DNA from 4 places in the Arthrobacter sp. Sr24 genome. Region 4 is predicted to be linked to each of the others. Evidence: riboswitches for the same ligand, from Rfam matches in the RefSeq annotation. Region 4 holds a riboswitch; each other region holds the start of a gene.
What was found. Region 4 has a riboswitch for cyclic di-AMP ahead of ACX80D_RS10495 (aggregation-promoting factor C-terminal-like domain-containing protein). Riboswitches for the same ligand answer to the same signal wherever they lie in the genome.

Region 1: it holds a riboswitch for cyclic di-AMP, as region 4 does, so the genes downstream of both, ACX80D_RS06320 (M23 family metallopeptidase) here and ACX80D_RS10495 (aggregation-promoting factor C-terminal-like domain-containing protein) in region 4, are expected to answer to the same signal.
Region 2: it holds a riboswitch for cyclic di-AMP, as region 4 does, so the genes downstream of both, ACX80D_RS09920 (M23 family metallopeptidase) here and ACX80D_RS10495 (aggregation-promoting factor C-terminal-like domain-containing protein) in region 4, are expected to answer to the same signal.
Region 3: it holds a riboswitch for cyclic di-AMP, as region 4 does, so the genes downstream of both, ACX80D_RS09795 (M23 family metallopeptidase) here and ACX80D_RS10495 (aggregation-promoting factor C-terminal-like domain-containing protein) in region 4, are expected to answer to the same signal.

The regions. Positions count from the first base shown of each region.
Region 1 covers NZ_JBTNDB010000006.1:113,025-120,807, forward strand. The annotation lists gene serC (phosphoserine transaminase) at 1-702, opposite strand, end outside; gene ACX80D_RS06315 (metal-dependent transcriptional regulator) at 981-1,676, shown strand; cyclic di-AMP (ydaO/yuaA leader) riboswitch at 1,790-2,038, shown strand; gene ACX80D_RS06320 (M23 family metallopeptidase) at 2,049-2,858, shown strand; cyclic di-AMP (ydaO/yuaA leader) riboswitch at 3,001-3,211, shown strand; gene ACX80D_RS06325 (NlpC/P60 family protein) at 3,216-4,037, shown strand; gene mobA (molybdenum cofactor guanylyltransferase) at 4,124-4,879, shown strand; gene ACX80D_RS06335 (DUF6457 domain-containing protein) at 4,883-5,209, shown strand; gene ACX80D_RS06340 (molybdopterin molybdotransferase MoeA) at 5,217-6,620, shown strand; gene ACX80D_RS06345 (alpha/beta hydrolase family protein) at 6,617-7,492, shown strand; gene ACX80D_RS06350 (hypothetical protein) at 7,744-7,783, opposite strand, start outside.
Region 2 covers NZ_JBTNDB010000012.1:57,587-65,369, forward strand. The annotation lists gene ACX80D_RS09895 (cytochrome c oxidase assembly protein) at 13-2,061, shown strand; gene ACX80D_RS09900 (cation diffusion facilitator family transporter) at 2,143-3,054, shown strand; gene ACX80D_RS09905 (DsbA family protein) at 2,961-3,428, shown strand; gene ACX80D_RS09910 (copper resistance CopC family protein) at 4,285-4,905, shown strand; gene ACX80D_RS09915 (hypothetical protein) at 4,993-5,457, opposite strand; cyclic di-AMP (ydaO/yuaA leader) riboswitch at 5,884-6,052, shown strand; gene ACX80D_RS09920 (M23 family metallopeptidase) at 6,058-6,849, shown strand; gene ACX80D_RS09925 (DsbA family protein) at 7,078-7,783, opposite strand, start outside.
Region 3 covers NZ_JBTNDB010000012.1:30,341-38,123, forward strand. The annotation lists gene ACX80D_RS09770 (cytochrome c biogenesis CcdA family protein) at 1-554, shown strand, start outside; gene ACX80D_RS09775 (multicopper oxidase family protein) at 581-2,107, shown strand; gene lgt (prolipoprotein diacylglyceryl transferase) at 2,120-3,031, shown strand; gene ACX80D_RS09785 (DUF3105 domain-containing protein) at 3,028-3,663, shown strand; gene ACX80D_RS09790 (hypothetical protein) at 3,695-3,940, shown strand; gene ACX80D_RS09795 (M23 family metallopeptidase) at 4,426-5,247, opposite strand; cyclic di-AMP (ydaO/yuaA leader) riboswitch at 5,253-5,452, opposite strand; gene ACX80D_RS09800 (hypothetical protein) at 6,235-6,633, shown strand; gene mobF (MobF family relaxase) at 6,630-7,783, shown strand, end outside.
Region 4 covers NZ_JBTNDB010000013.1:77,605-85,387, reverse strand. The annotation lists gene ACX80D_RS10505 (MFS transporter) at 333-1,607, opposite strand; gene ACX80D_RS10500 (MarR family winged helix-turn-helix transcriptional regulator) at 1,607-2,092, opposite strand; cyclic di-AMP (ydaO/yuaA leader) riboswitch at 2,322-2,518, shown strand; gene ACX80D_RS10495 (aggregation-promoting factor C-terminal-like domain-containing protein) at 2,523-3,287, shown strand; gene upp (uracil phosphoribosyltransferase) at 3,395-4,033, opposite strand; gene tadA (tRNA adenosine(34) deaminase TadA) at 4,056-4,553, shown strand; gene ACX80D_RS10480 (hypothetical protein) at 4,746-4,889, shown strand; gene ACX80D_RS10475 (hypothetical protein) at 4,867-5,055, shown strand; gene ACX80D_RS10470 (DNA glycosylase AlkZ-like family protein) at 5,021-6,217, opposite strand; tRNA gene ACX80D_RS10465 (tRNA-Ser) at 6,310-6,399, shown strand; gene ACX80D_RS10460 (DUF4352 domain-containing protein) at 6,592-7,209, opposite strand; gene ACX80D_RS10455 (PucR family transcriptional regulator) at 7,764-7,783, opposite strand, start outside.

The sequences.
Region 1 (7,783 bases), on a different contig from region 4:
CAAGAAGTCCGGAACCCAGCGGTCGGAAGCGGCAATGCGTGCGGCACGCTCGAGCGCTGCGGGGGAGAACAGGCCGAGCCAAATGCCGCCGTCGGACGCGAAGTTCTTTTGCGGTGCAAAGTAGTAGACATCGCTTTCGCTCACATCCACGGCCAAGCCTCCTGCTGCGGACGTCGCATCGATGAGGACCAGCGAGCCCTCGTCGGCCCCAGCAACACGCTTTACAGGGGCTGCAACTCCGGTGGAGGTTTCATTCTGGGGCCAGGCGTAGGCGTCCACCCCGGCTTCAGCTACGGCCACCGGGCGGGTCCCGGGCTCAGCCTTGATGATGGAGGAAGCAGCCAGGAACGGAGCCTTATCGGTGGCCGCGGCAAACTTGGAGCCGAACTCGCCGAAGGAAAGGTGCTGGGCCTTGTTCTCTACGAGGCCAAAGGTTGCCACGTCCCAGAAAGCTGTCGAGCCGCCAACGCCGAGGATTACTTCGTAACCGTCGGGTGCGTTGAAGAACTGCTTCAAACCGCTGCGGACATCGCCTACGAGATTCTTGACCGGGGCTTGGCGATGGGAGGTGCCAAGCAAGGATGCGCCGGCCACGGAGAGTGCCGCTACCTGCTCGGGGCGAACCTTGGAGGGCCCGGCGCCGAAGCGGCCATCGGCCGGGCGCAGGTGTGCAGGGATGGTGAGGGGCGTGGATTCGCTCACGAGTTGCTCCAAAATTAAGCGATGGAAGTGGTGTTTTGAGCCAAGGGCTGTTGCCAATTCTGCCGTAGAAGTGCGCGCAGAAGAAAAATAGAGCCAACAGTTCCGCAATATGGGTTTTAATACAACTGCACTATCTCTGCCCCGATCCCACCGTCCGTTTCGGCCCGCTGTTCATGTTTGGTGCCGCCGGGACAGTTTCCCCGCAGGGGCGCAAGCAGGCTAACGTAGAGAGGATGCTTTATGTCTTAATCCTTGCCCAATAACAGGAGGTCGTTGCCGTGGCAGATCTGATCGACACAACTGAAATGTACTTGCGTACCATCCTGGAGTTGGAAGAAGAGAACATTGTTGCCTTGCGGGCGCGTATTGCCGAGCGTCTGCACCACTCGGGCCCTACCGTTTCGCAGACCATTGGACGCATGGAACGCGATGGCCTAGTCATCGTCTCCGGTGATCGGCACCTTGAACTGACAGCTGAAGGCCGCGACAAAGCAACGCGGGTCATGCGCAAGCATCGCCTCGCGGAGCGGTTGCTCTCAGATGTGATTGGGCTGGACTGGGCTTTTGTGCACGAAGAAGCCTGCCGTTGGGAACATGTCATGAGCGAGAGGGTGGAGCAGCGTCTTTTTGATCTGCTGGGACGCCCTAATGAATCACCGTACGGAAACCCCATCCCGGGCTTGGAAGAGCTGGGAGGTGAGGTAGCTCCCGTTTTTGCTGCGGGCTTGGTCACATTAGTAGAGGCTATGACTAGCTACTCGGCGGGCCAGGAAGTCATTATTCACAGACTGTCCGAAAGGATACAAGTGGAGCCCGAACTTCTGCTCCAATTGGACGAGGGTGGATTACGCCCAGGGGCCCGGATTTCCTTGGAACAAGTGGGGGAGTACATCTCCGTGCGGGTGCCTGGAATTGAGGGTGCCTTGGAACTCCCGCCCGAGGTCGCATCGCACGTTTTCGTGTCCATGAGCTGACCGTCTTTTTGACACTCCACTATTGATGAATAAGGTAACGGAATTATTACGTTTACCGCTTGTGCCGTATAGTAAATATCTGACGCCGTAATCAAAGCGTTACCGTACTGCGACACCGAACCTTGCCTTCGCAGCATGGACAGTAATCATTTAGGCAAGGGCGGGGGAACCACTTTCGACGGGCCAATGGTCCGTCTTGGGGTGAAGCTCACACTCGAAACGCAACACTGGCACTACCTATGACGCAGCCCTAACGCTGACTGCGCCTTGGCTATGCCTGTGTCCAAAGAGCGTGGGCCGGATCAAAAGTTACACTCTCTGATCCGAATCCGACAGCTAACTTCGCAGGTGCTTTATATAGAGAGGTTTTTAGTGTCAGAGGTCAAAGTGCGGGGACGCCGTCGTGCGTCGTCGTTGGCAACACATGAGCTGTTGTCAGTGCCCGGTAGTCGCCGGGAAGCAATTGCTGCAGAACGGGCAACTGCCCCCACCAGCAGTGCAGTAGCCCAGATGCTGCGTGCCGGAGCCGCCAGCGGCGCCGGACAAAAAATGGGCGTAGCCATGGCAGCCACGGGTCTAGTCCTGGCTGTTACGCTTCCTTCCACGCAGGTTTCTGAAGACCTCCACATGGATACTGCAGTAGCTGTTTCCGCGGAAACGCAGGTCACAGCAGGTGCGCAGATCCCCATCACCTTCGCTACTCCGGAAATCGGCAGTGCTTTGAACCCAGATGGACAGCTCAAGCAAACCCTCAAGGTCAACGCCTCCAACGTGACCCTCCAGGCCTCCAAGGGAACCCTCTCGGCGCCCCTAGTGACCTTGGTGGAAAGTTCACCGTTCGGTAACCGCATCAGCCCCATTACCGGCCAGATCGATGAACGCCACACCGGTCAGGACTACGCTGTCGCGAGCGGCACTGAAGTGCTCTCCGCCGCCGGTGGAACCGTAACCTTCTCAGGCTGGCACAGCTACGGTGGAGGCAACCGCGTGGTTGTAGACCACGGTAACGGCCTCTCAACCTCGTACAACCACATGAGCAGCAACCTAGTGCAGGTTGGCCAGAAGGTTGAACGCGGCGACGTAGTGGGCCTCAGCGGCTCCACAGGCGCTTCTACCGGCCCCCACCTGCATTTCGAGGTCATCATCGACGACGAAGTTGTCGATCCTAAGGGCTGGCTTTAATTCCCCCACAGGGGCTCTATAGTTACGACTTAGTCACACGACCGTGACCTTAACGTGACATTGGGAAAAAACTGTTGTACCGTCGTAATCGCGCCAACTTCGAATCAAGTGGGCGCCCATAAGCCGATTGCCTAGCTCTGCCACTGCTTATGGTCCGTTCGTATCAATCGTCTGGCAGGGGCGGGGGAACCAATAATCGGGATTCGTAGAATGCTTGCGAAACCCTAGGGGTGAAGCCGCGAAGCGTTTAGTCACTGGCAAGGGAGAAATTCCTTGAGTGGATCAACGTGGAGCGGCCGGGTGACTCCCATCCGAATCCGACAGCTTACCTCGCAGGCTTTGGGAGAGGAATCCTTCTTGGCTTCAAACACTGCCCTCGGGCGCCACCGCGCCGAGGTTGTTAAGACCAGTCCGATCTCCACCCTCACGAAAGCCGTCAGTTTCAATGTCGGCGGGGTTGGTCGTCAGGCTGCTGTCATCGCAGCAGCTTCAGGACTTGTACTGACATCCGGTATCGCCGCAAACGCCGCAACTCCCACCGTGGAGCGCGCTTCGGACGGTGCCACTACGCTGAACTTGAACACGGAACTCGCTTCCGCTATCACGGCAGCTTCAACGGTGAAGATTTCCTTCGCCACCCCCACCATCACCTCCACCCCGGCTCCTGTTGTTGAAGCGCCGGTAGTTGTAGAGGCACAGTCCAGCGAAGTTGCAGTTGCAGCACCGGTTGCTGAAGCAGCAACCGCCGCAGCTCCAGCAGCTCCTGCGACTCCTGCTGCAGCAGCAGCAGCGCCGGCCGTAAGCGTCACCGAGCCGGAGCCTGTCGCACCTCAGCAGGCTGCAAGCGGAGTTGGCGCAATCATTGCCAGCGCTGCCTTGTCTCAGCTTGGCATTGGTCAGGACTGCACTGCGCTGGTTCGCAACGCTCTCTCTGCAGCTGGCATTTCCTGGGTTGGCTGGCCTGGCGACTACCTGAACAAGGGCCGCTTGGTCTCTCAGGGCGAAGCTCAGCCCGGCGACTTGATCTACTATGCAGATGGTGGTGTGGGTCTGGCCCACATCGCTGTTTACATTGGCAATGGCCAAGCCGTTCACGGTGGCTACCAGGGAACCACCAAGATCGCCGGTGCTTCCATTTATGGTGCCTCCGCTCCTGTCTTCATTGCAGTGGGCCACTAAGTATCACCCGCTTTTTGCTCAAAGCCCCGTCTTTCGACGGGGCTTTAGCGTTTAAACCCAGCAAGGTTGATCTATAGCATGGGTACATGACTGACACGGCGCCTGGCCCCCTTCATGCCCTGATTCTGGCTGGCGGCCGATCAAGTCGGCTAGGTGGCGTGGCCAAAGCAGGATTGCTGATTGGGGGTCAGACACTCCTAGCGCGAACGCTCGATGCCGTCGTTGGGATCCTCGCCAATCGGACCGTAGGGCTTCAGCAGACTTTCCCTCTCGACTCCCTACAGTTTCTTGCACCCACTGCTTCGCGCGACCCTGCCCTGGCGGATCGGACAGGTCCAGCGGATGGCGGGATCGCCGTCGTAGGTCCTGTAGAGCAAATTTCAGATTGGCTGGAAGGTGCTCAAGCCCGCTCAAAAGTGATGACAGTCCAGGAAAACCCACCCTTTTCGGGCCCTGCTGCGGGGATCGCTGCCGGTATCGGGGCCCTGAACTCCGAACGTGGCCACGTGTTGATTCTGGCCTGCGATATGCCGCGGGCTGGGGCGGTGGCTCAACTTTTGGTCGATGCGCTGGATGGCTGTCCTCCTGGACAGGGTGTGATGGCGGTGGCTGCGGGGAAGAAGCAGCCCCTGGCCGCCATTTATCCTTTGCTGGAATTACAGGCTGCGACTGATAGGGCACGGGAGGCGCACCGCCTAGATAATGCCTCGGTTTTCGCACTGGTTGCTAATGTGTTCATGAGGGACCTCGCCGTCCCAGCAGAGCTGACGGCGGACATTGATACTTGGGCGGATGCTCGTGCGCAGGGGATCGCGGCGCGAGCAGCCGGTGCGGAAGGATGACTGTTGGAAAATCATGATGAGTTGTTGCAAGAGTGGACCCAGAAGCTACTGGAGGCCTTTGAAATTGGTGACCTCGATGTGGACATTCAGTCTGTCCTGAATGTGGCCGGGGTTGCGGCGCACTCGATCGTGCGTCCGGCAGCACCTCTGACGACTTTTGTGGCTGGACTGGCGGCAGGATTAGCGGCGGGATCGGGCCAAGCGCCTGAACCCGTAGCTATGAAGGCTGCGTTGGGGCTTGCGAAGAAGCTGGCCGCGGCGCAAGCACCGGCTGTGGATGTTCCGGCTGCAGACGCTCTAGCAGTCGGCGAAAAGTCTCCGGGAAACTAGTGCCGTCATGATTCAGGACGCGGACGCTGCCACTAAACCGACCGCTGCTACTAAACCGACCGCTGAAACCGGGGAATCAGCCGCTGCAGTTTCACCTGCTGAGTCACCTGTTGAGTCATCTGGTGACGCGGTGGTTCAGGCCAAGGTGGCGACCGGGGAGTTTGCGGCCGGGGACTTGGCACGTGAGGACTTACCGGCTGGGGAGGCTCCAGACCAGAGCACACAGAGCAAAGTTTTGCCCCATACATTCCAAGAAGCTCGCGAAGCTGCTTGGAATGCGGCGGAGCCGCTGGTGGCACATTCTGTCCCACTGCGCATGGCAGTGGGCCGAATACTTGCCGCGGATGTTTTCTCCGGTCATGCCATGCCACATTATGCTTCCTCGGCCATGGATGGCTGGGCGACTGCGGGGAGCCCTCCTTGGATTCTGGCAGAGCCTGGCCGCAGATTGGCCCCTGGCCAGGCTGTCCCTATTGTCACTGGGGGGCTGATTCCTACTGGTGCTAAAGCTGTCCTGCGCAGCGAATCGGGCGAACTTGCCAAGGATGACGAGGGCCTGCCAGTTCTAGTACGCAGCGCCGGGGCCCGTCCCGGAGAGCCGAAGAACGCCCAGCATATTCGACCCGCGGGTCAGGAAGCTGCCGAGGGTGAACTGCTGATCGGCGCCGGTGTTACCTTGAATCCGGCTCATGTATCCCTCGCGGCACTCGGTGGTCTCGACGAACTTTCGGTGTTGGGCCGCCCTGCCGTCAAGATCGTTCTCACAGGCGATGAGGTGGTGACCGCGGGCCTGCCTGAACCAGGATTTGTCAGGGATGCTTTCTCTCCGCAGCTAGGGTCCGTGGTGGAGATGCTCGGAGGCACGGTGGTTGGACTCCAACGCGCTGCCGACAACCTTGCCTCCATGCTGGAAGCCCTGGCAGACGACGAAGACGATCCGGCCGACGTCGTCATTACCACCGGTGCTACCGGGAATTCCAGCGCTGACTTCCTACGTGCCGCCATCGAATCCATGGGTGGCAAGGTCCTCATTGCGCACATTGCCATCCGCCCGGGCCACCCCACTTTGCTGGCAGAACTTCCCGACGGGCGGTTCATTGTCGGCTTGCCCGGCAACCCGTTGGCCGCCATGGTTGGGCTCATGACTTTGGGTGCACCGCTGCTGGCACGCCTCGGAAGCCTGCCGATGCCGGCGCTCACCGAGGTACCCTGCGGCTCACCTATCAAGGCATACCACGGGCCCACCCGGCTCATGCCGTACCGGCTGGTGTATGGTTTGGCCTCGCCGTGCGCACATACGGACTCTGCCATGATGCGTGGGCTAGCAGCGGCCGACGGCGTCATGGCAGTTCCGCCGCACGGTGCCAAAATGGGGGAGTCGTTGCCTGCGATGATTCTGCCGTGGAAATGAGCGCCGCTTCGGAGCTGATTTTTGGTTGCCCTGATGGACGGAAATTGCACGGTACTCTCTTTGACGTGCCCGAAGGCGTGGAACTGTTGGGCACGGTCGTCATCGCCTGCGCGACGGCCGTAAAGGCTAGTTACTACCACCGCTATGCTGCGTTCTTGGCAGCTAATGGTTTTAGCGCCGTCACCTTCGACTACAGAGGGATTGGCAATTCCCGTGGCGGCTCCCTGCGTGGTCAGAGGATTCGTTGGTTCCACTGGGGGAGCCAAGATATTGACACCGTTTTGGCATGGGCCATGGAACATGCGAGAGGGCTGCCCGTGAACTTTGTGGGCCACAGCTTCGGTGGTTACGGCGTGGGATTGGCAGAGCACGCCGCCGGTCTTTCCCGCATCCTGACCGTGGGTGCCCAGCATGCCTATTGGCGTGATCTCGCACCGCGTCACAGAGCCGGGCACTGGGTACGCGCCGCGGTGATGCTTCCGCTAGTTTCCGTCATGGGGTACTTTCCGGCCAAGAGACTAGGCCTCATGGAGGACCTACCAACCGGTGTTGCCTTGGACTGGGCTCGTTCCCGCAAGGATTTTACAAAGGCAGCCTCCGGATCCGAGCGCGAATCTCTCCGATCCCACCAGGCCGCCGTGACGGCGCCCATTTTGGCGCTGGCGCCCACTGACGATGCCTACGCCACCATCCCGGCCATGAATCGGGCCGTTTCTTACACTCCTAATAGCACCTCCCGCGTGATCCATCTGCTTCCTGCAGATTACGGGGAGAGCTCCTTGGGCCACTTCGCGCTGTTCCACAGCCGCTACAGGGATACGTTTTGGGAGCAAACCCTTGCCTGGCTGCGCTATGGACACTGGACAGCTTAACCGGACTCTGAACCGCCTCGCGAAGTTGGGCTTGCGCCGCCCGGAAACCTAGGTTTGCACCGCCCCGGAAACTTGAGTTTGCGCCGCCCCGGAAACCTGATCCGTGAGAAAAGGTGGCTTTGATAAATTGAACCGTGAGAAAAGGTGGCTTTGATAAATTGACCCGTGAGAAATGGTCGCTTTCCCGGGCGAAAACAACCATTTCTCACGGGTGAATGAAGGCTTGGTGCGTAGTTGTGGCCGATCTGGATTCACACCACGTCCTTGCGAACATGCAACTGACCTTCAAGC
Region 2 (7,783 bases), on a different contig from region 4:
TGAGGAACATGAATGGCGTTGAAAGTGTCTGCACCGCTCATTAGGGGCGCAGCTCCGAGATTGTGGTGGCTGGCTGCTGTGGTCACCCTTGCCGTGTGCGCCGTTGTGGTCGCGACCGCTGTCGGGCGGCAGGGTCTTCCGGCCCTGATGCGTGACCCAGGAGCCTTTGTCCGGTGGGGATATGGGGTCGCAACGACGGTGCAAAATATTGCTGTCGCCTCGACCATCGGCGCCTTGATATTCGCAGCCTTCGTCGTTCCCCCCGCCAAACAAGGAACGAGGAAGAGGAATCCGGTGGCGGCTCTGACAGCCACCGGAGAAGAGCATCCCGCATTCACTCGGGTCATGATCCTTGCCACGGCCTCTAGCCTGCTGTGGACGTTCTCTGCCTTGGCAGTACTGATCTTCAGTTTTGCCAACATTGCAGGAGTCCCGCTCTCTGCCAGCAGCGATTTTGTCTCCAAGCTCGCTTCTTATGTCACGGACATCCCCACCGGAACCGCCTGGTTGTGGGTGGTGATCATTGCAGCGCTGGTGTCCACGCTGACATTCGGGGTCCGTTCAGGGGCTGCTCTGGCAGGTACGGCAGGTCTTGCCCTGATGGGCTTGGTGCCAATGATCCTGATAGGTCATGCTGCCGGCGGCAGCGACCATGAGCAAGCCGTCAACTCGCTGGGCTTGCACTTACTGGGAGTGACTTTGTGGTTTGGCGGACTGCTTGCCTTGATGGTTGCCGGATCTGCCTTGGGAAAAGACACCGCCCGCGTCGTGATGCGATACTCCACCGTGGCAGGCTTCGCTTTTGTGATAGTTGTCGCCTCCGGAATTATCAATGCTCTCATCCGGATCGATGTCCCTGCTGGGCTTGCATCTGCCTACGGGGTTATCCTGCTGCTCAAAACCGCGGCCACGGTCTTCTTGGGTTTTGTTGGATTCCTGCACCGGAAGTGGATTATTCCCGCTCTGGCTTCATCGAAGAACCAAGGCCGGACCCAGCCTCTGTTCTGGCGCCTCGTGCTTGTGGAATTGCTGATCATGGGAGTCGTCAGCGGCCTCGCTGCAGGATTGAGCCGCACACCTCCACCTGGCGGGGAGGACATCAGCCCGGCGTTGAGCCCGGCCGAAGTTCTCACCGGATATTTGCTGCCGCCGGATCTGACCGTCGAGACCTGGATCACGGTATGGAGGCCCGATTGGCTGTGGATTGCCGTGACCATCGCTGCAGCCTACCTGTATCTGCGTGCCATCCGCGTCCATCGGCTCCGCGGTGGCAGCTGGTCATGGGCTCGAAGCCTGTCATGGCTGGCGGGTCTGGGACTGATGGTGTTCTTCACTTCCGGCGGACCCGCCGTCTATGGTCGTGTCCTGTTCAGCGCCCACGTGCTCGACCACCTGGCGCTAACGATGATTGTCCCGGTGCTTCTCGTCCTTGGGTCCCCGCTGACTCTGGCCCTGAGGGCTTTAGAACCCCGGACGGACGGCTCGATGGGGTCTCATGAATGGATCGCGACAGTCACCCAATCCCGGGCGTGGACACGTGCGACGCATCCCGCGGTCGCTTCAGCGGTCATGGTCGGGTCACTGGTGTTCTTTTACTATTCCGATGCTTTCGGTTTTGCCCTCCGGCAACATGCGGGCCATGAGCTGATGAACGCCTATTTCGTAGCTGTCGGATGTTTATTCGTCCAGTCCATGCTCGGCACTCGCCCAAACCCCTGGCCGATGGCATCTTACCGGGCGCGCGTCGTCCTGCTTGTAGCAGTGATGGCGACCCAAGGAGTGATGGGGGCCGTTCTTGGCTACTCCAGAACCCTTAGGGAGCCGGAATGGTTTCAGAGCCTGGGAAGAACCTGGGGCCTGGCCCCCCTGGCAGATCAACAAGCAGCAGGAGTCATCCAGTGGGTAGTAAGTGCAGGAGCAGTCCTCACGATCATCCTTCTCATATCCATCCAAAAGTCACGTTCGGGTCCCGGAAAAGAACGCAAACACAATTCAGATCATGCGCCGAGAGAACCATATGCTGGGCCGCACCTGAGGAAGAAGTCACATGCTCCCCAGTGAACAAGTTTGGACGCGCCAAGCACTTAACCACTATGGCTTCCACAACTCAACGACTTCCCCTATCGACTTGGAGATGAACTCATGAGCGGTCACGATCACGGAGTGGCAGGCACCAGCCAGCGAGGCAGACTCATACTTGTCTTTGCCATCACCTTCACCGTCATGATTGCAGAAATCTTCGGATCCATTCTGACCGGAAGCCTGGCCCTGCTGGCCGATGCCGGGCACATGTTTACAGACTCAACAGGACTCTTGATAGCGTTGATCGCGGCGTCCTTGGCGCTAAAACCAACAACCTCAACCCGCACTTGGGGCTATAAACGCGCCGAGATCATTGCCGCTGCCGGACAGGCCTCGCTGCTTTTGGCCGTCGGGGGATTCGTCATCATCGAAGGCATCCGCAGACTCTTCGAACCGCCAGAGGTGGGGGAGTCAATGATGATTTGGTTCGGCGTCATCGGCCTCATCGGTAACGTTGTCAGCCTTGTCATTCTTTCTTCGGGACGCAACCACAACTTCAACATGAAAGCCGCTTTCCTGGAGGTCCTCAACGACGCGTTGGGATCCGTGGCGGTCATTGTGGCCGCCATTGTCATTGCAACCACCGGGTGGCTTCAGGCAGACGCCGTCGTGTCGTTGCTGATCGGGGCCTTGATCATCCCGCGGACAGTGAAACTGCTCCGGGACACCATCAATGTCCTGATGGAAAGCGTCCCCAAAGGTCTTGACCTTATGAGCGTGCGTGAGCACATGCTTGCCCTTCCCCACGTCCTTGATGTCCATGACCTGCATGCAACCTTGGTGGCCTCCGGTACGCCGGTGCTCTCCGCACACGTCATTGTTGAGGACTCCTGCATGACCAACGGTCATGCCGAAACCCTTCTGACTGATCTGCAGCAATGCGTTGCCGAACATTTCGAGATCAGCATCGAACACTCAACGTTTCAAATAGAATCCTCAACCCACCGAGACCAAGAAAATATCCATCACTGACGACAACGAGGCCCTCGACCTCAACTACTCCCGCAGACACATCCAAGACAGTCGGATTGGTTGAGGCCGCCGCGCAACAGGGCAAGTATGAGCAGATGTACAACAAGATGTTCCAGACACAGGCACAGTGGGGAGAGCAGCAAGAAACCAGGGCACCCCTGTTCAGGACGTTCGCGCAGGAACTGGAGTTGGACATGGTCGCCTACGATGTCGCGGTCGCGGATGAGAAGGCGAAAGACAGAATCCGTAAAGACATCGCCGATGGTAAAGCCCTCGGCGTGACAGGCACACCGACCTTCTTCCTCAACGGCGAAATACTCGAACTCACCAGTGAAGCAGATTTCCGCCAACAACTCACCGAAGCAGCACAATAGGCCCCGCTCGCCCCGATAGCTCACACGACCACCCCACTGCGGTATTTCTCGATGGTTGGAAACCGCACCGCCCGGAAAGGAATAGTTCCCCATGTCTCCAGCTGGCGCACCGTTTCGTTTTCCCCGGGCAGCGATTATTGCTATAGCAGTCCTGGGATTGCCTGCAGCAGCGCACCTGATGGCAGGAGGCGAGCTGCCCTCACCAGCAATTCTGGCTGCTTTGTCCTGTGTCGTCTTCCTCTCCGCGGTTCTCCTGGCAGGTAGGAAAATGACTGTCCCGGTGCTCGTGGTGTACCTGGCCGCGGGCCAGACTTTCCTGCATTATGCGTTCTCCGCACTTTCTCGGGACCGCGATGTCTCGTTCGAAAATGGGGCACATCACGCCATCGTGAGGACGGCAATCGCAACGGTCCCGCATGAGCACCTCACGGCCGCGGATTCGCCACTTATGATGACCTTGCACACCGCTGGGACCATCGTCGCTGCACTGGTCTTGGCGTGGGGCGAGGCGGCGCTTTGGGCGCTTGCACGCTGGCTTTGTCCGCTGATTGTGGTCCCAGAAGTTTTTTCAGTTGCTCCAGCTTTCCGCGCCCTGCCTCAACAATACGGCGCATTCGCACGGCGATGGAGGTATCTCGGCAAACCTTCTATGCGTGGTCCCCCTCTCTGGAGAGCGCGTCTGCCCGCGTAGCCTGCCCGGCCCTCCGTAGCGGCAACCATGATTCCTGGACGTTTCCTTGTACGTGGGTGCTACGACGTCCGGCCACGAGGAGCACGCGGGGAACGCGGGGAACGCCTTGGCACTAGCCTGACAAATCATCCAGTGAACCACACAACAGAATTGCAGAAATACACGATGAAAACACGCCCCATTCGACGCTACCGCCTCCGTCTGGCCTTGGCAGCGGCCATGCTCATTCCGGCTTTCGCAGCCGCCCCCGCACTTGCCCATGACGCTCTCGAGTCCACCGTGCCAGCCAGCGATGCCACAGTCGCCGTCGCTCCCAGCTCAGTCTCCCTGACACTGTCCAATCCCCCGGCCGATTCCGACAGTTTGAAACTCAGTATCATCACCGTCACCGACGGAGAAGGAAAGACCGTCAGCGACGGCAATGTCACCATCCAGGGCCCCACACTCTCCACCGCCATTACTCCGGGAAGCAATGGACAATACAAGGTGCTGTGGCGTGCAGTTTCCTCAGATGGGCATCCCATTGAGGGGAACTACGCTTTCACTGTAGAAGACCCGAAACAGATTACGGCGGTCACGAAAGCGCCAACCGAAGCACCAACCGAAGCTGCGGCCGAGGGGAGCCCTACGGCCACTACCGGAGCTGGAACTGCCGCCGAAGAACCGGCAGCATCCAACGCTGGGACTTTGGTGTTGGCCATCGGCATACCGGCCGCCATCCTGGCTGCCGCACTTGTAACGTTGATCATCGTTCGTCGAAACTTGCGTAAAACCGAGGCGTCCTAGAGCAGGCCCATTGGCGTTCTCAAACACGTCCTTCGGACGTTAACGGTGAACGGCCGATTCCCGGGCAAACTCTCAGGGATCGGCCGTTTATTCGCGCACGTCCGCCGTGCGACGGCTATTGAGATATCGAGAAACACAACCTCCAAGGACGCTAACGGCCATAACAACGAAGGCACCCACACCGACACCGAAGAGAATGGTCGGCAAAGAGGTACGGGAGCCCGATGATTCGGCTGAGATGATGGCGAGCCAATAGAGGACAGTGACCAACAACCAGGCTGCTCCACTGAAGGCTGTGAACCGCGACCACGCCGCGAACCAGCGATGGCCGCCCTGATAAGAGAAGGCCACTGCCACTGCCGCGATCCCCGCTGCAAGCAACAGCTGGGCTCCAAAGAAATAGGCTGTGGCGATGAAGCCCACAGGAATGCAGAATCCTCCGATGAGTAAAAGCCGGCGGACGCCCAGAGGCATTTTGGCTCCGCCGACGTCCTCCCCACTAAGGGTGGCCGGAGCTGGCATTGCGTTGGGGTCTGGGGCTGAATCGTTCATGAATCCTTACGGGAGAGTGGCGCTGGAGAGAGCTGTAGAGCGTAATCGTCTTCAGGGCGACGTTGGGTAGATCCACGTTGGCCGGCGCTGATGCCAGGGCAGAGAAAACACTTGTTGAATCAAGTGATCTACGCACGGTCAACGCATTGCTCTGTGCTCATTTGCCCCTCACAGGCTCCGCCCAGATTACTAAGCGAAAATATAAGACATATGAGCATATGTTCATACTACCGCCGTCGGATCGCTCAATCCGAGGTTTATACGCACGATGCGGAAACGATGGTGCAGCCCTGACCATCTCCAGGGACAGCCAGCTTCCATCCGTACCGTGTTTCTGTAACCGACGCAGCGGCAGTAACTCACCAAACAAGGCTTATCTGAATTGATATGCCCGTGTGCCGTTTCGCCAAACCCCGCCGGCGGTCCACGTTCAATTAGCTCCTAGGCGGGGGTGGAGGACCCACCAGCGGTGCGCTTGCGTACCTTGGGGTGAAGCACACTGAACCGACCACCGTGAAAGCGTCCGGTCCTTAGGTGTGCCGGGCTGATCTCTCGCCCGAATCCGACAGCTAACTTCATCGGCGCGAGAGGATTACCACCATGCAGTCCCATAGCCAACACGGCCGCCGCCGTGCCCAAACGCCCGCCCCGCCTCCCCGAAATCTGGGACACCACTGGTCCAGGCCTCCCATCTCCGTGTCGAAGCCTGGCCGTCTCGGGCGACGGTTTAGCGCCGTCGCCGCCTCCGGATTCATCGTGGCTGTCACTCTGACGGCCGCTCACGCTGGCGTTGCCCACACCCCCGACACTTTAAAATCAGCCACAGCCGTAGCGGCGAAAGAGATCCCGCAGGTGACTGCCAATAAGGACGCGGCCATCAGTTTCGATACGCCAGCCATCACCAGCAAACCGGCACCGCCGGAGTCTCCCGCCCAAACCCAGGCCAGCCCGCTGCAAGCTGCACGGCCGGCCCCAGTGGCGACGACGCCGGAGACTTCGTCAGCGACTTTGCGCCCGCCGCTGGCGGCCATGAGCGTTAACTCCCCCTTCGGATATCGGTCCAATCCACTCTCGGGCGCCAGCGGAGAGCTGCATACCGGCTTGGACTTGGCAGCCACATGCAATACCCCGGTCTTCGCGGCCGGTTCCGGAACAGTCACAGAAGCTGGATGGAGCCCCTACGGGGGAGGAAACCGCATTGTCATCGACCACGGCAACGGGATCCAAACCACCTACAACCACCTCGCTGGCATCGGACTTAGCGTCGGACAGCAAATCACTCAGGGAAACGAGGTGGCCGGGGCTGGTACAACGGGGAACTCCACCGGTTGCCATCTCCATTTTGAAGTCATGCTCAACGGTCAAACCGTCAACCCGGATCCTTTCTTGTAAAACGGCCCCGGGGTGGCATCACCCCGCTCCGGACTGTGACCGGTCCGGAGCGGTACGACCAGTTTTCGCGTGGCCAGCCCATGGACGGACCGCCCCTGGCATGGCCCCAAAAGTGTAGCCGTCCTGGAACGAGGGCAGGGTGAGCCTTATGCGGCTCAGATCATGGAAGATATACCCAGCCTGCCAGCGCCGTCGAGGTAGGTAAGCGCTGTCGTGGCGAGCGGGCGCCTATTGTGCTGCTTCGGTGAGTTGTTGGCGGAAATCTGCTTCACTGGTGAGTTCGAGTATTTCGCCGTTGAGGAAGAAGGTCGGTGTGCCTGTCACGCCGAGGGCTTTACCATCGGCGATGTCTTTACGGATTCTGTCTTTCGTCTTCTCATCCGAGACCGCGACATCGTAGGCGGCCATGTCCAACTCCAGTTCCTGCGCGAACGTCCTGAACAGGGGTGCCCTGGTTTCTTGCTGCTCTCCCCACTGTTTCTGTGTCTGGAACATCTTGTTGTACATCTGCTCATACTTGCCCTGTTGCGCGGCGGCCTCAACCGCCAAAGCGGCGGTGCCGGAGTTTCGGTGCCCGGGTAGCGGGAAGTAGCGGTTGATGAAGGTTACCCGGTCCCCGAATTCCTTCTTCATTTCCTCTACTACGGGATACATGGCACCGCAGGCTTCACATTCGAAATCGAGGAATTCCACGAGCTGAGCCTTCTCTGTGGCAGGTGTCGTGAGTTTGTGGCTGTCCTCGCGGACGAGCTGCACGTCGGCGGAAGGCTGCGGGGTCGCGTCCGGGGCAGAGCTGGGGGCAGGCTGGATTGTTGTGAGGACTGCGTACCAGATGAGTGCGGCTGCGACGATCGTCCCCAAGATGATCCATAGAACTATTCGGGCTTTCTTGGCTCCGTCGATGGCAGAGGGGGGCGTTTTATTGGACTTCTGT
Region 3 (7,783 bases), on a different contig from region 4:
TCGGATTGTTCGTACTCGGCTTTGGCGCTGTATTCACCCTGTATGGGGCTGCCTTCGGGATGATGGGATCTTGGCTCCTACGCTGGCAGGACCCACTCATGCGCATCATGGGCGTCATCGTCATTGTCATGGGACTGGTGCTGCTGGGGAAATTTTCCTGGCTGCAACAAAGCCGCAAACTTACGCTGACTCGGCGTACTGGGCTGGGCGGGGCTCCGCTGCTGGGCGTTGTCTTTGGCCTTGGATGGACTCCCTGCATGGGCCCCACACTCAGTGCCGTCCTGGCCCTCAGCGTCACTTCCGGCAGCACCTGGCGAGGTGCGCTCCTGGCGTTTGTCTATTGCCTGGGCTTGGGCATCCCCTTCCTGCTGGTCGCCCTCGGATTGGGCTGGGTAACCAAGGTCTTGGGCTTCGTGCGCCGACACATTCGCATTGTCAACATCGCAGGAGCCTCCATGCTGATTCTGCTGGGCCTCATGATGGTCAGCGGTCTCTGGATGCAGTGGATTTACCAGCTTCAAAACCTCTCCGGCACCTTCCTCACCCCGGTCTAACCAGAATTCTTTCAAAGGAAACAACCATGACTCTTCCCCTGAACCGCCGATCGTTTCTCGGTCTCTCCGTTGCAGCGGCCGCTGCGGCAGCCCTGGCCGCCTGCACACCGGCCACTCGCACCCCCACCCAAGAAGCCCGCATCATGCCTGGCGACCCTGTCGTCGCAGAGTACGAGTCCAAGCGCCCAACCTCCGGGACAACGGTAAGTCAGCAACTCAAGCCCGCCGCCTTCACCACCATGCTGGCCGGCAAGCCCGTCACGACGTGGGGGTACAACGGTGCACTGGTCGCCCCGACCATTCGCGTCAAGGTCGGCGACCTACTAGACGCCACAGTCAGCAACGGACTCACCGAAACCACCAGCATCCACTGGCACGGTCTTGCCCTGCGCAACAACGACGACGGCGTCCCTGGCCTCACCCAAGAGGCGATCGGGGCCGGCAAGGACTACTCCTACAAATTCGCGCTCTCACACCCCGGCACGTACTGGTATCACTCGCATGTGGAAATGCAGCGTGAACGCGCCCTTTACGGGGCCTTGATCGTCGAAGACCCACAGGAATCCCTGAAATACGACAAGGACTGGGTCATCGTTCTGGACGACTGGTTCGATGGAGTCACCGGCACTCCGGAGGAGGTTCTGGCGGCGGTGTCCAAGGGGATGCCCAGCATGGGCGGCATGGACCATGGAAGTGGCAGCGGCCCCATGGTCATGGGCCACATGCTCATGGGTGCCACCAGCGACTTCCTGGGCGGGGACGCCGGAGACATCTCCTACCCGCTCCACCTCTTCAACGGCCAAGATCAAGAAAACCCGGAAACGATCACAGCCAAGGCCGGGGAACGGATCCGGCTGCGGATCATCAACGCCGCCGGCGACACCGCCTACCGGGTCGGGGTACCAAACCAGCAACTCACCCTGACCCACACCGACGGGTTCCCCGTCAAACACACCGACGTTGACGCCGTCGTGCTGGGCATGGGGGAACGCATCGACGCCATCCTCACCGTCAAGGAAGGACAAACCCCTCTCCTGGCCTTGGCCGAGGGAAAAGCACAGATGACCTACGGGCTCGTCACGACCGGAACGGGCACAGCCCCCGCAAAGGACACCCTGCCGACCGAGCTAACGGGAACAGTGGTCGACGGCGGCCAACTCACCGCAGATCCGTCCGTAACATTCCCGGCCAAAAAGTCAGACCGCACCCACGAAGTTCGGCTGACCGGTGGGATGGCTGACTACGACTGGGGCATCAACGACCAGCGTTTCGACATGACCAAACCTTACGAGAATGCCTTCGAGCTCAAGGTGGGGGAACGGATTGAGGTGAAGTTCATCAACGACACCGAAATGTGGCACCCGATGCACATTCACGGCCACACCTTTCAAGTGGGCATCGAAGGGGCCCGCAAGGACACAGTCATCGTCCGCCCCAAGGAGACGGTCACCGTCTACTTCGATGCCGACAACCCGGGGCAATGGCTCATGCACTGCCACAACGCCTTCCATGCCGAACGCGGCATGATGGGCGTCTTCTCCTACATCAAATAGGGCAGGACCACCATGAATGCGACTTTGCTAGCAACTTTATACATCCCCTCACCCACAGTGAGTGCCCTTCAATTAGGTCCTCTCACTATCCGCTTCTATGCACTGTGCATCCTCGCCGGAATCATTGTCGCCGTCTGGCTCACGGGCAGACGGTTGACCGCCCGTGGCGGTCAACCCGGAGTGATCCTCGACATCACGATGTGGGCTGTACCGTTCGGTATTGTCGGCGGACGCATCTACCACGTCATGACCAGCCCCGAACTGTATTTCTTTCCAGGGAAAAACCCATGGGATGCGGTGAAGATTTGGGACGGGGGAATGGGAATCTGGGGCGCCATTGCCCTGGGCCTTCTGGGAGCCTACATTGGATGCCGCCGACACCAGGTCGATTTCGCCGCCCTAATCGACGCCGCAGCGCCCGGGTTGCTAATCGCCCAAGGACTTGGCCGATGGGGAAATTGGTTCAACAACGAACTCTACGGCGACCCGACTACTGTGCCCTGGAAATTACAGATCCATCAGATGGACTTCAGCACGGGCTTAGCCCACGTGGACAGCACCGGAAGCCCAGTTGTTCTGGGATATTTTCAGCCAACGTTCCTCTATGAGTCCCTCTGGTGCTTGGCCGCCGCAGGATTATTGCTATTCCTTGACAAGAAATTCAATTTGGGTGCCGGGTCGGTCTTTGCCCTCTACGTTGTCTCGTACACCACCGGACGGTTCGTGTTCGAGCTCCTGCGCTCAGATTATGCAAACACGATTCTGGGCCTGCGTGTCAACACCTGGGTCTCCGGGTTGCTGCTGCTCGCAGGTCTAGTAGCTTTCTTGGTTCTCCGGCACAAAAAACGTTCCACCGTGGAACCAGCATCGACCAAGCCTGCATCCAATAGACCCATAGACCCAATGGAAAGGAACCCTAAATGAGCAGCCCAGCAGAGCGCCAGGCCGAACGCCAAGCAAAGATCGATGCCGTTTTTGCTGCACATCGGATAAAACAGCACCGCAAGAACCTCTTCTTATACGGTGGCCTTGGTCTGCTGGCCGTTGCCGTAGTCATCGTTGTGACACTCGTCATCACCGGATCCATTCAGGCACGCAACGAGACGGCCGCGGCGGCCAAGCAACCCATCGCCGGAGTCACGACATACCCGAATCTCACCCGAAAACACGTCCAAACCCCGGTAACCTATACGCAGCAACCCGGCGTCGGCGGGGACCACGCCGCGACCTGGACGAACTGTGGAATCTACACAGATCCCGTCAACGAGCAGCGGGCCGTGCACTCCCTCGAACACGGAGCCGTATGGATCAGCTACAAGCCGGACCTCTCGCCGTCCGCAGTGACCACACTGACTGCCCTAGTCAAGGGCAAGCCCTATGTCCTCCTCAGCCCCAACGCGGGCCAGACTGCCGCCATCACGGCAACTGCGTGGGGTACGCAACTGGACGTCCCCGATGCTGATGACACGAGGCTGCCCATCTTCATCAAGGCCTACAGCATGGGTCCCCAAACTCCGGAGCCCGGGGCCCCGTGCTCCGGCGGCTCGAACGGCTAGGCAACCCACTACGCAACTTTAGGAGACACCCATGAAAAATCCCGTCACCGGCGATGATGCTGCGAAGAACTACCGTCATCATCGATTCCTGGTCAGGGTTGGACAGGTAATCATGGCCCTTGGCTTGATGGTTGGACTCTCGCACTGGATAGCCCACGTTGTCATGACCGGCGGTCCGCCCGGTATCCAGGACCTGTTTATCGGCTACCCCACTGCGGCGGTGTTGATGATCGGTGGCGCTGTTTTGGCCGGGCGTGCCGCTCCTAAAAGTAGCTGATTTGCGCGGACTAGACTTTCTCGTCAGACAGGACCACTTGATTGTTGGTTCACGAAGCAATTGAGGGCAGCTGATTGCCCAAAGTGTCAGCTAAGGGTCAATACTTGCCCGGGTCCTACACGGTCCCGGGCAAGTATGATTCAGGACGCCAACGTTGAATTTCCCCGCTGGCAGCTGGCAGGCCCAATGAAGGGCGCCAGGCCGGCTTGGTTGCCTCCTGATTAGCCTGGGAACTGCTTACCCTGATCTGGGCGGACCTGCACAGCTTCGGCGGCTTCCCGCGAGCGGCCTTATCCATCCGTCGGCTCCTTTGCCTGCCGTAGTCGACGGGCAACGCTATCGTAGTCGCCTGATTTTCCACACCCGAAGTCCTATCGCCCGGGTAACCGGCAGCCTAGAAACTCGACGAGAACACCGCGCCAATGATGGCCGCAGGGCAACGTTCACTCAAAGCCATGCCCCGGCAGCAATCCATCATGACGTCCTTAGATGAAGGGCGCCGGATCGACGGTCTGTCCATCAACCACGACCTCAAAATGCAGATGGCATCCCGTGGAATTGCCAGTCGTTCCGACTCCAGCTATGGCAGCCCCGGCATTGACCTGCTGGCCGACACTGACCCCAATGGAGTCCAAATGGTTGTATGTGGTCTTGATCCCATCACCGTGGTCGACAACGATTCGATTTCCGCCACCGTACGGGCTCCACCCCGCCTCAGTCACGGTACCGGCGCCTGACGCAAACACTGAGGTGCCACACGCGCCAGCAAAGTCGATCCCAGTGTGCAGTTCCCCTCCCGCCCCAGTCAACGGATTAACCCGATACCCAAAAGGCGAGGTGACCGTCAGCTCAGCCAACGGAGCACGGAGTCCTGAGGACGGCTGCGCCGGCGTTGACTCTTCTACTGGCGCCGCTCCTGGAACTTCCGCGGGAAGGGGGGCCTCTTGGGCACCCGCCGGGTGCAGGGCACTCGGCGGCGTTGGTGTCTGAGCTGGCTTACTGGACACCAATGGTTTGGCGAACGACACCACGACATCCTCATCCGCCGTCACTGTCGGTTGCACTGAGGATATAGACGCACTGGCGGTCACTGCGGGCGAAAGATGACTGGTTTCAGCATGGGCGGCAGGAAGCGCTGTCAATGCAATGAATCCCGCTGCTGCCACAGCCAATGCCAATGATTTCTTGCCCGTGAAAGACTCGGGAGCCACATCGGGGGCTGACGCCCAGTGACGTCCTTTGTTCTCCGTGGTGATGAGCTTTGATTTGGTCGCGCGACGGCGTCCGTGCTGGCGGTGGGCAGGCATAAATAGGGTCCTCTCAACGCCTACGAAGTTAGCTGTCGGATTCGGGCGAGGTATGCCCGGCCGGCCCAACGCTCCGCCACACAGGCAGTGATTCGTTGAACAGGCTTCACCCCAAGGTGCACCAAGGCACCGATCGTGGTTCCTCCGCCCCCGTCACGAAAATGAACGATCGCGGACCGCCGACGGGGTTCGGCGAAGCGGGCCACGAAATACCCATTAGGGGTATATATTTTCTTCAATCCTAACGGACACGAGCCGAAAGTTATAATTTCGTTACAAATGAAGTTTGGAGCCCTAGCCAACCCGCCTTGCCGCCACTGGCTGGCCACCGGTCCGTGGTCCCATACACCCAGGATCAGCACCATTATTGGACCCGCTGAAGATAAAATGCTCTCAATTGTCGGCCCCCGCAGTCTTCTACAGGTTCGCGGTCTGACCCACGAAATGATCCGACTTCAGGCGGTCAGGCCAAAACCGCACTATGGCCAACAGCCTTCGTCAACGACCACCTCTGGTCAGGATGCACCCAGCCGAATACGGCTGGCTCCGCCCATCCACCGATCATCTCCAGACAGGAAATCCAGTGCTGCATGGATCCCGCATGCGGCATTCCCCTGCACCACCATCATCCCGCCTACTTTCCCTTCGCCCATCGCTTCAACCAGATACCACCAAGGCCAGACCCCTCAGCAAATCCACCCGGCCCCCACCCTGCCGCTGCCCCACCCAGAAAATCCTTACACGTCTGGCACCCAAGGTCTTACCCGAGGCGGGAAGTCCCACGGGCAGTAGTCATGGGTGAGGACGCCCCCGCGACCATGAGTCTGTATGTCTACTCAAAAGTGCCCCCAATGTCACGTCCTTTTTGACCCACGTCGGTCCACTCAGTTGTACTGTTCAGCCGAGTGCTCTGGGCGATACCGCGAGCGCCGTCGTCGAGATAGGCGACGTGCCACAGCGCGAATAACTTCTCAAACGCTTGTCGCCGTGGAGCGTGCCGATGGGAACGCTCGCCTGCTGCTTGCTGAGAAGCGGCATGAGCGCAGCCTGCACTCCGAGGCATCAGTTGTGGTGACCAAGTTTCAGGAAACGGTCTTGGCGCGAGACAAGGTCATTGATGAGCAGATAACTCGGCTCCAACTTTTGAGCGCCAAGTATTTTGATCAGTCCGGGCAGCTTGCTGAAGCCAAGGCAGCATGTACCGAGCTGACGTTGGAGGTCTCGCGGATCTTGAAGGACCGGCATGCTGACGTGCAGGACCTGATGCAGATCGCGGTTCGCATGCTCCAGCTCACCGACCATCTCGGTATCCCCCTTGATCGTCCGACTGCGGATATCTTTCTCCGCCGCGGCTGGAATACGAAAATTCCTGCAGGCTCACGGTGACTGTCTCCATCGCCCGCCTCACCGCTCACAGCGGGGTCAAGTACCTGCTGAAGACCACCATGTCCGACGACGTTCACCTCGCCTCGGGTCATGCCACCAATTACTACATGAAGGCTGGCACCCCTCCTGGCAGGTGGCTCGGTCAAGGACTTGCTGGCATCAGTCGCAAGCCCTTGGATCCAGTGAGCTCAGGTGATGCCAACGCGGTCTTCACACATGCCGAACATCCCAACACCCACGAGCCGTTGGGGCGCCATCATGGCCAAACGACTGTGGCCCATCGCAATGGCGAGGACGTTCAGCGCTATGCTGTTGCTGGCTTCGATCTAACCTTCAGCGTTCCTAAGTCGGTCTCGACGTTGTGGGCACTGGCCCCACAAGAGGTTCAACGGCAGATCCTCGCCGCGCACCATGAGGCCGTCAACGAAGTCCTGGCATGGTTGGAACAATCTGCCATTCACACTCGCACTGGACGAGGCGGCGTCGCCCACGTCGGAACCGTCGGCGCCGTCGCTGCGGCCTTTGACCATTGGGAGTCCCGCGCCCGCGATCCCCAACTCCACACGCACGTCGTCATCGCTAACAGAGCGCAAAGAATCACCGACCAAGCGTGGGCCACATTAGATTCGCGAACCCTCTATAGAGCCACGGTAGCCGCCAGTGTGCACTACAACGGGCTCCTCTTTGACCGGCTGCAAGACAGGCTGGGTGCAGTTTCTGGTTTTCGAGCCCCGGCTGGTCATGACCGGAATCCGCGCCATGAGTTGGTCGGTGTGGATGATGCCTTGATTCAGGAGTTTTCCAGCCGTTCGCAGGGCATCAATATGGAGACTGATCGCTTGATTGCCGAGTGGGAGAAAACCCACGGGTCTGCCCCCTCGGCCACCACCATCATTAGATTCCGTCAACAGGCAACTCTCTCCACCAGGCAAGCCAAAGAGACGAACCCTCAACCGTTGGACAGTCTCTCTGCGGGGTGGCGCGACCGCGCCGAAAAGTTGGGTTTCGATCCAGCGCAAGTCCTGCGCCACACCATCGATCGTTCCCATGAGCGGCCCGTCACCGTCGCCGACCTGACGGCGCCTTGGGTGACCGCTGCTGCGGCCGCATCACGGGAAGCGGTGGCCAGACGGAGAGCCACATGGAGCCG
Region 4 (7,783 bases):
TTTGTGAGCAAGCTAATATTGTTGCTTTGCTCTCATTTTCGGAGGAAATAACGGGATTGGCCAAATTATTACTTGTACATGCGCTGATAAGCATTGTTTAATTCGTCATTTTGATCATTTTTGGCAAAATAGTTTTCTCGCTCTTAAAGCACGTTCTAAACATCTCCCGCAAGTCACTCCCTGAACGCAGCTTCCTCCCAGAGTTTGACGCTAGGTGAACAGAAGTTTACGAACCAGTGAGGAATAGAGACATGTAGGCCAGCAGTTGAAGCGCCGGTCCCACGCGGGCCGGCACACACCCGCCGCCCCCTGATCCGGCAGCCCCAGGCCGGCTATCCGGCGGTACGGCGCAGGCCCAGCACGGGCCAATGCGGGCGCAGGCCCTTAATCTGGTCCCGCAGCCTGACGTTATTGCGCCGATTCATCAGGATCAAAGCAGCCAAGCCCGCAACGAGGGCAACAACCGCTGCCAGCCCCAAGGACCAGCGCGCCCCAAATTCAGTGGCAATCCAGCCCACCAGCGGAGCACCAATCGGCGTCCCGCCCTGCAAAACAACCATGTAGACAGCAAGTACCCGTCCCCGCATGGCCGCATCGGTGGATAATTGAATGGTGGTGTTGCAGGCATTCATGAACGTGAGCGAGGCGAGCCCCACGGGCACTAGAGCAATTGCATAAAGGACGTAGCTCGGCATGAAGGCAGCCACCGCCACGGTGATCCCGAAGCCAAGGGCGCCGCCAATGATGTACAGCATCCGTGTGTTCTTGCGGCGGGCAGCCAACAACGCCGCCCCCAACGTGCCAATCGCCATAACAGAGCCCAGCAGCCCGTACTCCCCCGGCCCCAAATCAAATACGGTGGTGGCCATGAGCGCGTTAGTGATCTGGAAGTTCATACCAAAGGTGCCCACTACGAACACCAGAACCATGATCATGAGCAGATCGGGCCGCTGCCGAATGTACACCAGCCCTTCACGAATCTGCCCCTTGGCGCGGGGCACATGCACCGCCGGGACGAGCTGATCGGCCCGCATCCGCCACAGGGAGAAAATGACTGCCGCAAAGCTGGCGGCGTTGATCAGGAAGGCCGGTCCCGTGCCAACCAGTGCGATCACCAGCCCGGCAACACCGGGGCCAGCCAGCCGGGCCAGGTTAAAGGAAGCGCTATTAAGTGCGACGGCGTTGGGCACGTCTTCTTTAGCGACCACTTCCGAGACAAACGCCTGCCGCGACGGAGCGTCAAAGGCGCTGGCAACTCCCAGGAGAAGCGCTAGTGCATAAACATGCCACAGTTGTACAGACCCTGTGACCACCAAGATTCCCAACAAAAGCGCACAGATTCCCATGGCCGACTGGGTGATCAGCAACAGTTTTCGTTTGTTAACCCGGTCTCCCAAGAGTCCGGCGTATGGGCCTATGAAAATAATGGGCAGAAATTGCAGGCCCGTCGTGATGCCCGCGGCCGTTCCTGAGTTATTGGTCAAGACCGTCAAGACCAACCAGTCTTGGGCCACGCGCTGCATCCACGTACCGATATTGGAGACCAATGCACCGGTCACCCAGAGCCTGTAGTTGCGCACCTTGAGCGCTCTAAACATTGAACTCATTAGGCGCTCATCTCCTGCAGGATCAAGGCCGCCTCGTGGAGCGTGTTCCGTTCCTGTGGCGTGAGTGCAGCAACTCGTTGCGCCAGCCACGCAGTGCGCAACGACCGGGCGTAGTCAAGGGCCGCACTGCCGGCAAGGGTAATACTGATCAGCACTTGGCGCTTGTCCTGGGGGTTTTCACTCCTGCTGACGAAATCAACTGCCACGAGGTCATTGACGATCCGAGTCATGGACGGCGCCTGAATTTGTTCCCGCGAAGCCAGCTGACCCACCGTCCGGGGCCCCTCCCCCAACCCCGCCAGAACCGAATATCTGCCTGGACTCAATTCCCCCGTCGCCGCTTCGGCCCGGAGCCGCCTGGAAGTTCGCATGATGGCCACTCGCAGTTCCGCGGCTAAGTAGCCCGGATCTTGAGCGGCGGAATTTGGGGCGCCGGTACCTGCCGTGACATCTGCAGCGGCCGGTTGGGTGGAATGTTCAGTCATGGATGCTCAGCTACCTAGCTACACAAGTTTCGTATCTTCTGCTTCAAACCCTAGATCGTTAGCAGTGCTAAGTAAATGTCATACTGGTCACTCGCGCTAGCACCAGCCAATAAAGTTGCCTACTACAATGCTCGTTACCAAAATGTGACATATGGTTTCGGTTCGGTTACTCTCGCTAGAGTGCCTCTTGAATCATTACCGGTTCTGGCATTAATGGATGGTTCGCCGAGCTCTGCCGCCACCCATTTCCCTCAAGATCCATGGCAGAGACGGGGGACCCAATCTTTCTGGGCCTTCCCATTATGGAAGCCCTTGGGGTTAAGCCAGCGCAACGTCAACAGGCAGTGAATTCTGCCTCTCGAGGATGCGTGGCCGGATTCTCTAGTCCGTTCCCGACAGCTCACCTCGCAGGCGTAGAGAGGCACCCCACATGTCTGCAGCACCCCAGCGCGGCCGTCGTCGCGCAGAACCAGCAAACCGGCCCTCATGTCGCGACCTGGCTACCGCTCACAAAGATAATGCCCGGAGTCATGCAGCCACACCGCGCGGCGTTGCTGCCGTCACCACCACCGCCAAATGCATGGCTGCTGTAGCCGTTGTCGGCGCTCTGATGGCTGCCGGATCGGTGGCTTCGGACACCCTGAACCCTGTGGCAGGTGCCACCGACACGAGCAATCTGGTCGCAGCCATTGATCAGGGTACGCCTGCTGTTGTCTCGGCACCGTCGGACGCAGCCATTAGCTTCTCCGGGATCAGCGTCAGCTCCAAGCCTTCCCCCGCAGCCACAGCTTCCACAGCTTCCACAGCTACGGTGAAACCTGAAGCCGATGCGGTCACGCCCGTGGCGAGCCCGGATGCAGCCCCGCTGACCCACCCCGTTGCCGTGGATAACCCCGCCGCAGCGAAGGCTTTCGCGGCCAGCCAGCTAGGTTCCCACGGTTGGGGTGCAGACCAGATGAACTGCCTGAACCTACTCTGGGAGCGCGAATCCAACTGGCGCACCACGGCCGAGAACGCCTCCAGCGGCGCCTACGGGATCGTCCAGTCGTTGCCAGCCAACAAAATGGAAAGCGTCGGATCCGACTGGGCCACCAACTATGAAACCCAGATCCTTTGGGGCCTGGGCTACATTGAGGGCCGTTACGGATCCCCCTGCGGCGCCTGGGGCCACTCCGAATCCGTGGGTTGGTACTAACGCAGCTACCGGGCCCGCCGCTTACGCAAAATGCCACCCTTTGACGTTATTGCCATAGTTCAAACCCTGGCAATGACGTCAAACGGTGGCATTTTTCAAAAGTTGGTTTAGTCCACGACGCCGTAGAGTCGGTCGCCGGCGTCGCCGAGACCCGGAACAATGTATGCGTTCTCGTCAAGGCCTTCGTCGATGGAGGCCAAAACTACGTGAACGTTATCGCGTCCGCCGTGGGCTGCTTCGAGCTTGGCGAGGCCTTCGGGGGCTGCCAGCAAGCAAATGCAGGTGATGTCCGCTGCGCCGCGATCGAACAGGAACTTGAACGCCTCAATGAGCGTTGAGCCGGTGGCCAGCATCGGGTCCAAAACGTACACCTGACGGCCGGTCAGGTCTTCAGGAAGACGCTCGGCGTAGGTGATGGCCTCGAGAGTTTCCTCATTGCGGGCCATACCCAAGAAGCCAACTTCAGCCGTGGGTAGAAGGCGGGTCATACCTTCGAGCATGCCCAGACCGGCGCGCAGAATCGGCACCACCAGCGGCGTCGGCTTCACCAAACCGGTGCCAACAGCACTGGTCACAGGCGTCTCGATGTTGACCGGCTCCACGCGTACTTCACGTGTTGCTTCATAGGCCAGCAGCGTGACGAGTTCTTCAGTCAGCTGACGAAAAACCGGTGACGGAGTGTTCTTGTCCCGCAGAACGGTCAATTTGTGGGCAATAAGCGGATGATCCGCAACGAATACGCGCATGAATAAAAGCTACCATTGAGCCGTGTCCAATTCCTCAAATTTACCTAGAATCGAGACCACTACCACGGCCTTACATGCCCAGTGGATGGGTATTGCCCTTGCACAGGCACAGCAAGCCCTGACGACGGCGGATGTGCCGATCGGCGCAGTCGTGCTTGGACCGGACGGTGAAGTTCTCGGTTTGGGGCGTAATGAGCGTGAAGCACATGGGGATCCCACAGCGCACGCAGAAGTCGTAGCGATCCGCGAAGCTGCCGCGAAATTGGGCGAATGGCGGCTGAGCAATTGCACGCTTGTGGTCACCTTAGAGCCTTGCACCATGTGCGCTGGAGCCATTGTGCTGGCACGTATTCCCAAGGTGGTTTTCGGTGCTTGGGACGAGAAAGCAGGAGCCGCAGGATCAGTCTTTGACGTGCTGCGCGAACGCCGACTCAACCATTGGGTGGAAGTCTTCCCCGGTGTGCGCGAGGAGGAATGCGCCGCGCTCCTGAAAGATTTCTTCGGCAGCCAGCGGCTGTGACGGCATAACGCATGAGATCCGCTGGATTTCTAGCGCCCCCGAACTCTCTGGTGCACCTACGCGGTTGTTCGTTCCGGTGTCATCGCACCAGTCCACGTTGTAAGGGTAAGCCGAGACCATTGCTTGGCCGGGGACGGCAGTTTCGGGGATGACGAGCTCGGAACTGAACGCGCCGGCGTCGTTCATGGGGGCTTGGAGCTCCAGAGTTTTGGTTCCCGAGGAATCCAAGACCTCAATGTGTATTTGGGCGGTGTCCCCGTACCGCGGATCGCAGGTGGCATCCTTGGCCTGAACGGTGAGGCTGTCGCCGGGCTTGGCAGCGACGGCGCTCAGTGAGAACGGCGGCGGCATGCAGCCCGAGCCCGTCGGCGCCGTCCCACGCGGCCCCGAACAGCCAGTGACGGACGCCCCCGTGACCAGCACTGCCGCAGATACCCCCGAAACCCGCGAACACATTTTGCGCATGGTCAAACTCGCTTTCCGTAGCCTGCTGCTGCGTTGAGGGCGTCGATCCTTTTCTGTCGGCTGGCGGGGGAATCCAAACTGTAGGAACGGAAATCTCCTAGGTCCTCGCGGATGAATGCCTCAACCTCCGCGATGCGCTGCTTGACGGCGGCCGTAGGTGTTTTGAATGTCCAGTGGGCAATGCGTTCCTGGCCGGGATCGTATTGCCACAGCCCAATGATCTGGCCCCGATCAACGATGGGATGATCCGGCAGATCCGGCTGCAACCCATTCCCATCGTTGAGAAGTGGCGATGCCTGATCCGCCGCATCGAGCGCGTCGGCAACATTGCGACGCAAAAGAAACAAGGAGTCCGTTCCGGCCAGCAGCTGGATTTGTTCCTCCGTTGGGACGGTAAACGCAGCGGCCGCGTCGATATCCGAAGGCAGCATCCACAACCCCGCCGGATCCACAATTGTGGACTCCACAGCCCCCACTGCTGCGAGCGCAGCCTTTGTTTGCGCCACTGTAAACGCGGTGAACCACTGGCTCTGTTTCAGCGTAGCTCCGCCGGTCCAGCCCAGATAGTTTTCCATGAGCTTTGCCCGCGCCTGTTCTGGAGTTTCCTGCGTAACGGGCAATCCCCAGGCAACATAGGCGTAACGCTGCTGGTTCAGACGGCCCTTGATGGGCACGCGGCGGATGCGCCCATCGGCCTGCAGCAGCCCAAGCACCGTGGGCAGCGTTGTGGAGGCACCTTTCTTTTTGCCCTCCTCGCCCAGACTGCGCACGGCATCACCGAGCTGGTCTTTGAGTTGTTTCGGATCCAGGGGACCGCCGGCGCTTTGGAGCACTTTCAGAGTCTTGTTTGCCAGCGCATCTACCTCAAAACGTTCGACGCCGAGCTTGTCTAACACTTTCACCGGCACCTGGGCCGCGTCTTGACCAAGGGACAGTGCCCAGGGGTAGTCGCGCTCCCCCAGTACATAGGTGCAGCCGCGCGCCGTCGGAAGTTCATGAATGCGCAGGGCCGCCACCTCGGCGTCAGCTTGCTCACGGCGGATGCCTGCGCGGGCGAAGAGTGTCAGGTAGGGGTTGGCGCCCCCAATGGAGCGTGCCCAGCCGCCTGTGGCCAAGACATCCGCGGCGTTGCTGCCCGCAAGAGATCCGTCGAGACCTTGTTTATGCCAGCTATAGGCACGCTGCGTTGCACTGTCCATGAGGCCATCTTGCCCTATCCATTCACGATTTGTTCGGGGCTGAGGAAGCTCATTTTTGTTGTACGGCTTTGACCCGGTAAGGTTGACGCGTTGGTGACGTGTCCGAGCGGCCGAAGGTGCAACACTCGAAATGTTGTTCAGGTGAGAGCCTGACGTGGGTTCAAATCCCACCGTCACCGCCAATTAGCAAGGCGTCTACATCGTTGAATTGACAGCGAAGTAGGCGCCTTTGCTCTTTAGGATTTCAGTCCTGTGAGCGCACTTTGGTTCCGGAACCCCCTAAACAAGAAAAACCCCGCCAGACGACCCGACGAGGTTTCTCTATTACAGGATCACCATTCACAGCATTGCTATCCAGACATGGCCTGCTGTCACTAGCTAGCCGGGTATACCCATTCCCATCCGACATTGGCGTATCCGGGTTTGAAAACAAGGGTACCTTCGGCTGTTTCAGCGTCTAGAACGACCTTGCCGGTCGCCTTCTCCCCCGGTCCGATTTCCAACGGCAGAACTTCAGCGTCCGGAAGGCAGGAATACGTAGCCATGGATGCCAGATCCACATTGGAGGTAGTTCCATTGGGAGCAATGGTTTTGAAGCTGTAGGGGTTCAGGCTAAAGGACGGCACCACAGATTCCGCTAAGGCGGCGTCAGTCTGGACTGATACGTCGAGGATAAGGATGTGCCCGTTTACGGGCGCTTGAGAGTGTTCGTTGGTGCACACTCCATCGACGGTGATGGAGTTGATCACGAAGGACGCAACATCCTTATTCAGAGTTTGATCCGTGATTCCTGCGCCATCCCCCAACTTCTTGATGAGGTTTCCGCGTACTGATTTCTCTGCGGCTACCGCTGGGACCGAGACTGCGGCTGTTGCTGACGTCTGCGCTGCGCCGGCGGGTTCTACGCTCGGTGCAGTTGCGCTCTCTGCAGTGCTCCCACAACCTGTAAGCAAGAGTGCGGCCGCCGCCAGACAGACTAGTGATTTCTTCAATTTTCCCCCGTTTTAAGAGACCTCTTAGGCTGCTCTATTTCGCCTGCGCTCAAGAGAGCACAAGAGAACTCTATGTTCATACGAATGACAAGGATGTATCTCCATCTCTTTGTTACCTCAACGCATAAATTCACCGGCCAATTCTTGCCTTATACAGAGCCGGCCCTCTTCCCTGCCTCACCGAAGCGTCTCCCAACTCATGGCAGGCAAGATATCAGAGCCGCCAAATTGAGCTGTGAAAAGACCGTCATTCTGAACTAACAGTCACACGGATGTTCTGGCACTTCTACTTGGTCGACGATGAGCGCGGCGCTCGCATGGACAAGGGCTTTTCCATGCGAGGCATCGCTGAACCTGAGTGTGACGGTCATTATCGTCATAAGGGGCATGATCGGGTGGACCAAGATCCATTTCGACCCGGGAGGTCCCGCAGTGACAGGGCGAGGGCAGCGCGTGCGCTTCATGCCCCGAGCAGTAACTGAGTCGGCGGTACATGAATGCTAGAAAACATGAATGCTAGAAAAGTTTCCCCGGTGAGCGCACCCAAAGCCGCCTCATCCGTGCCACAGGTGAT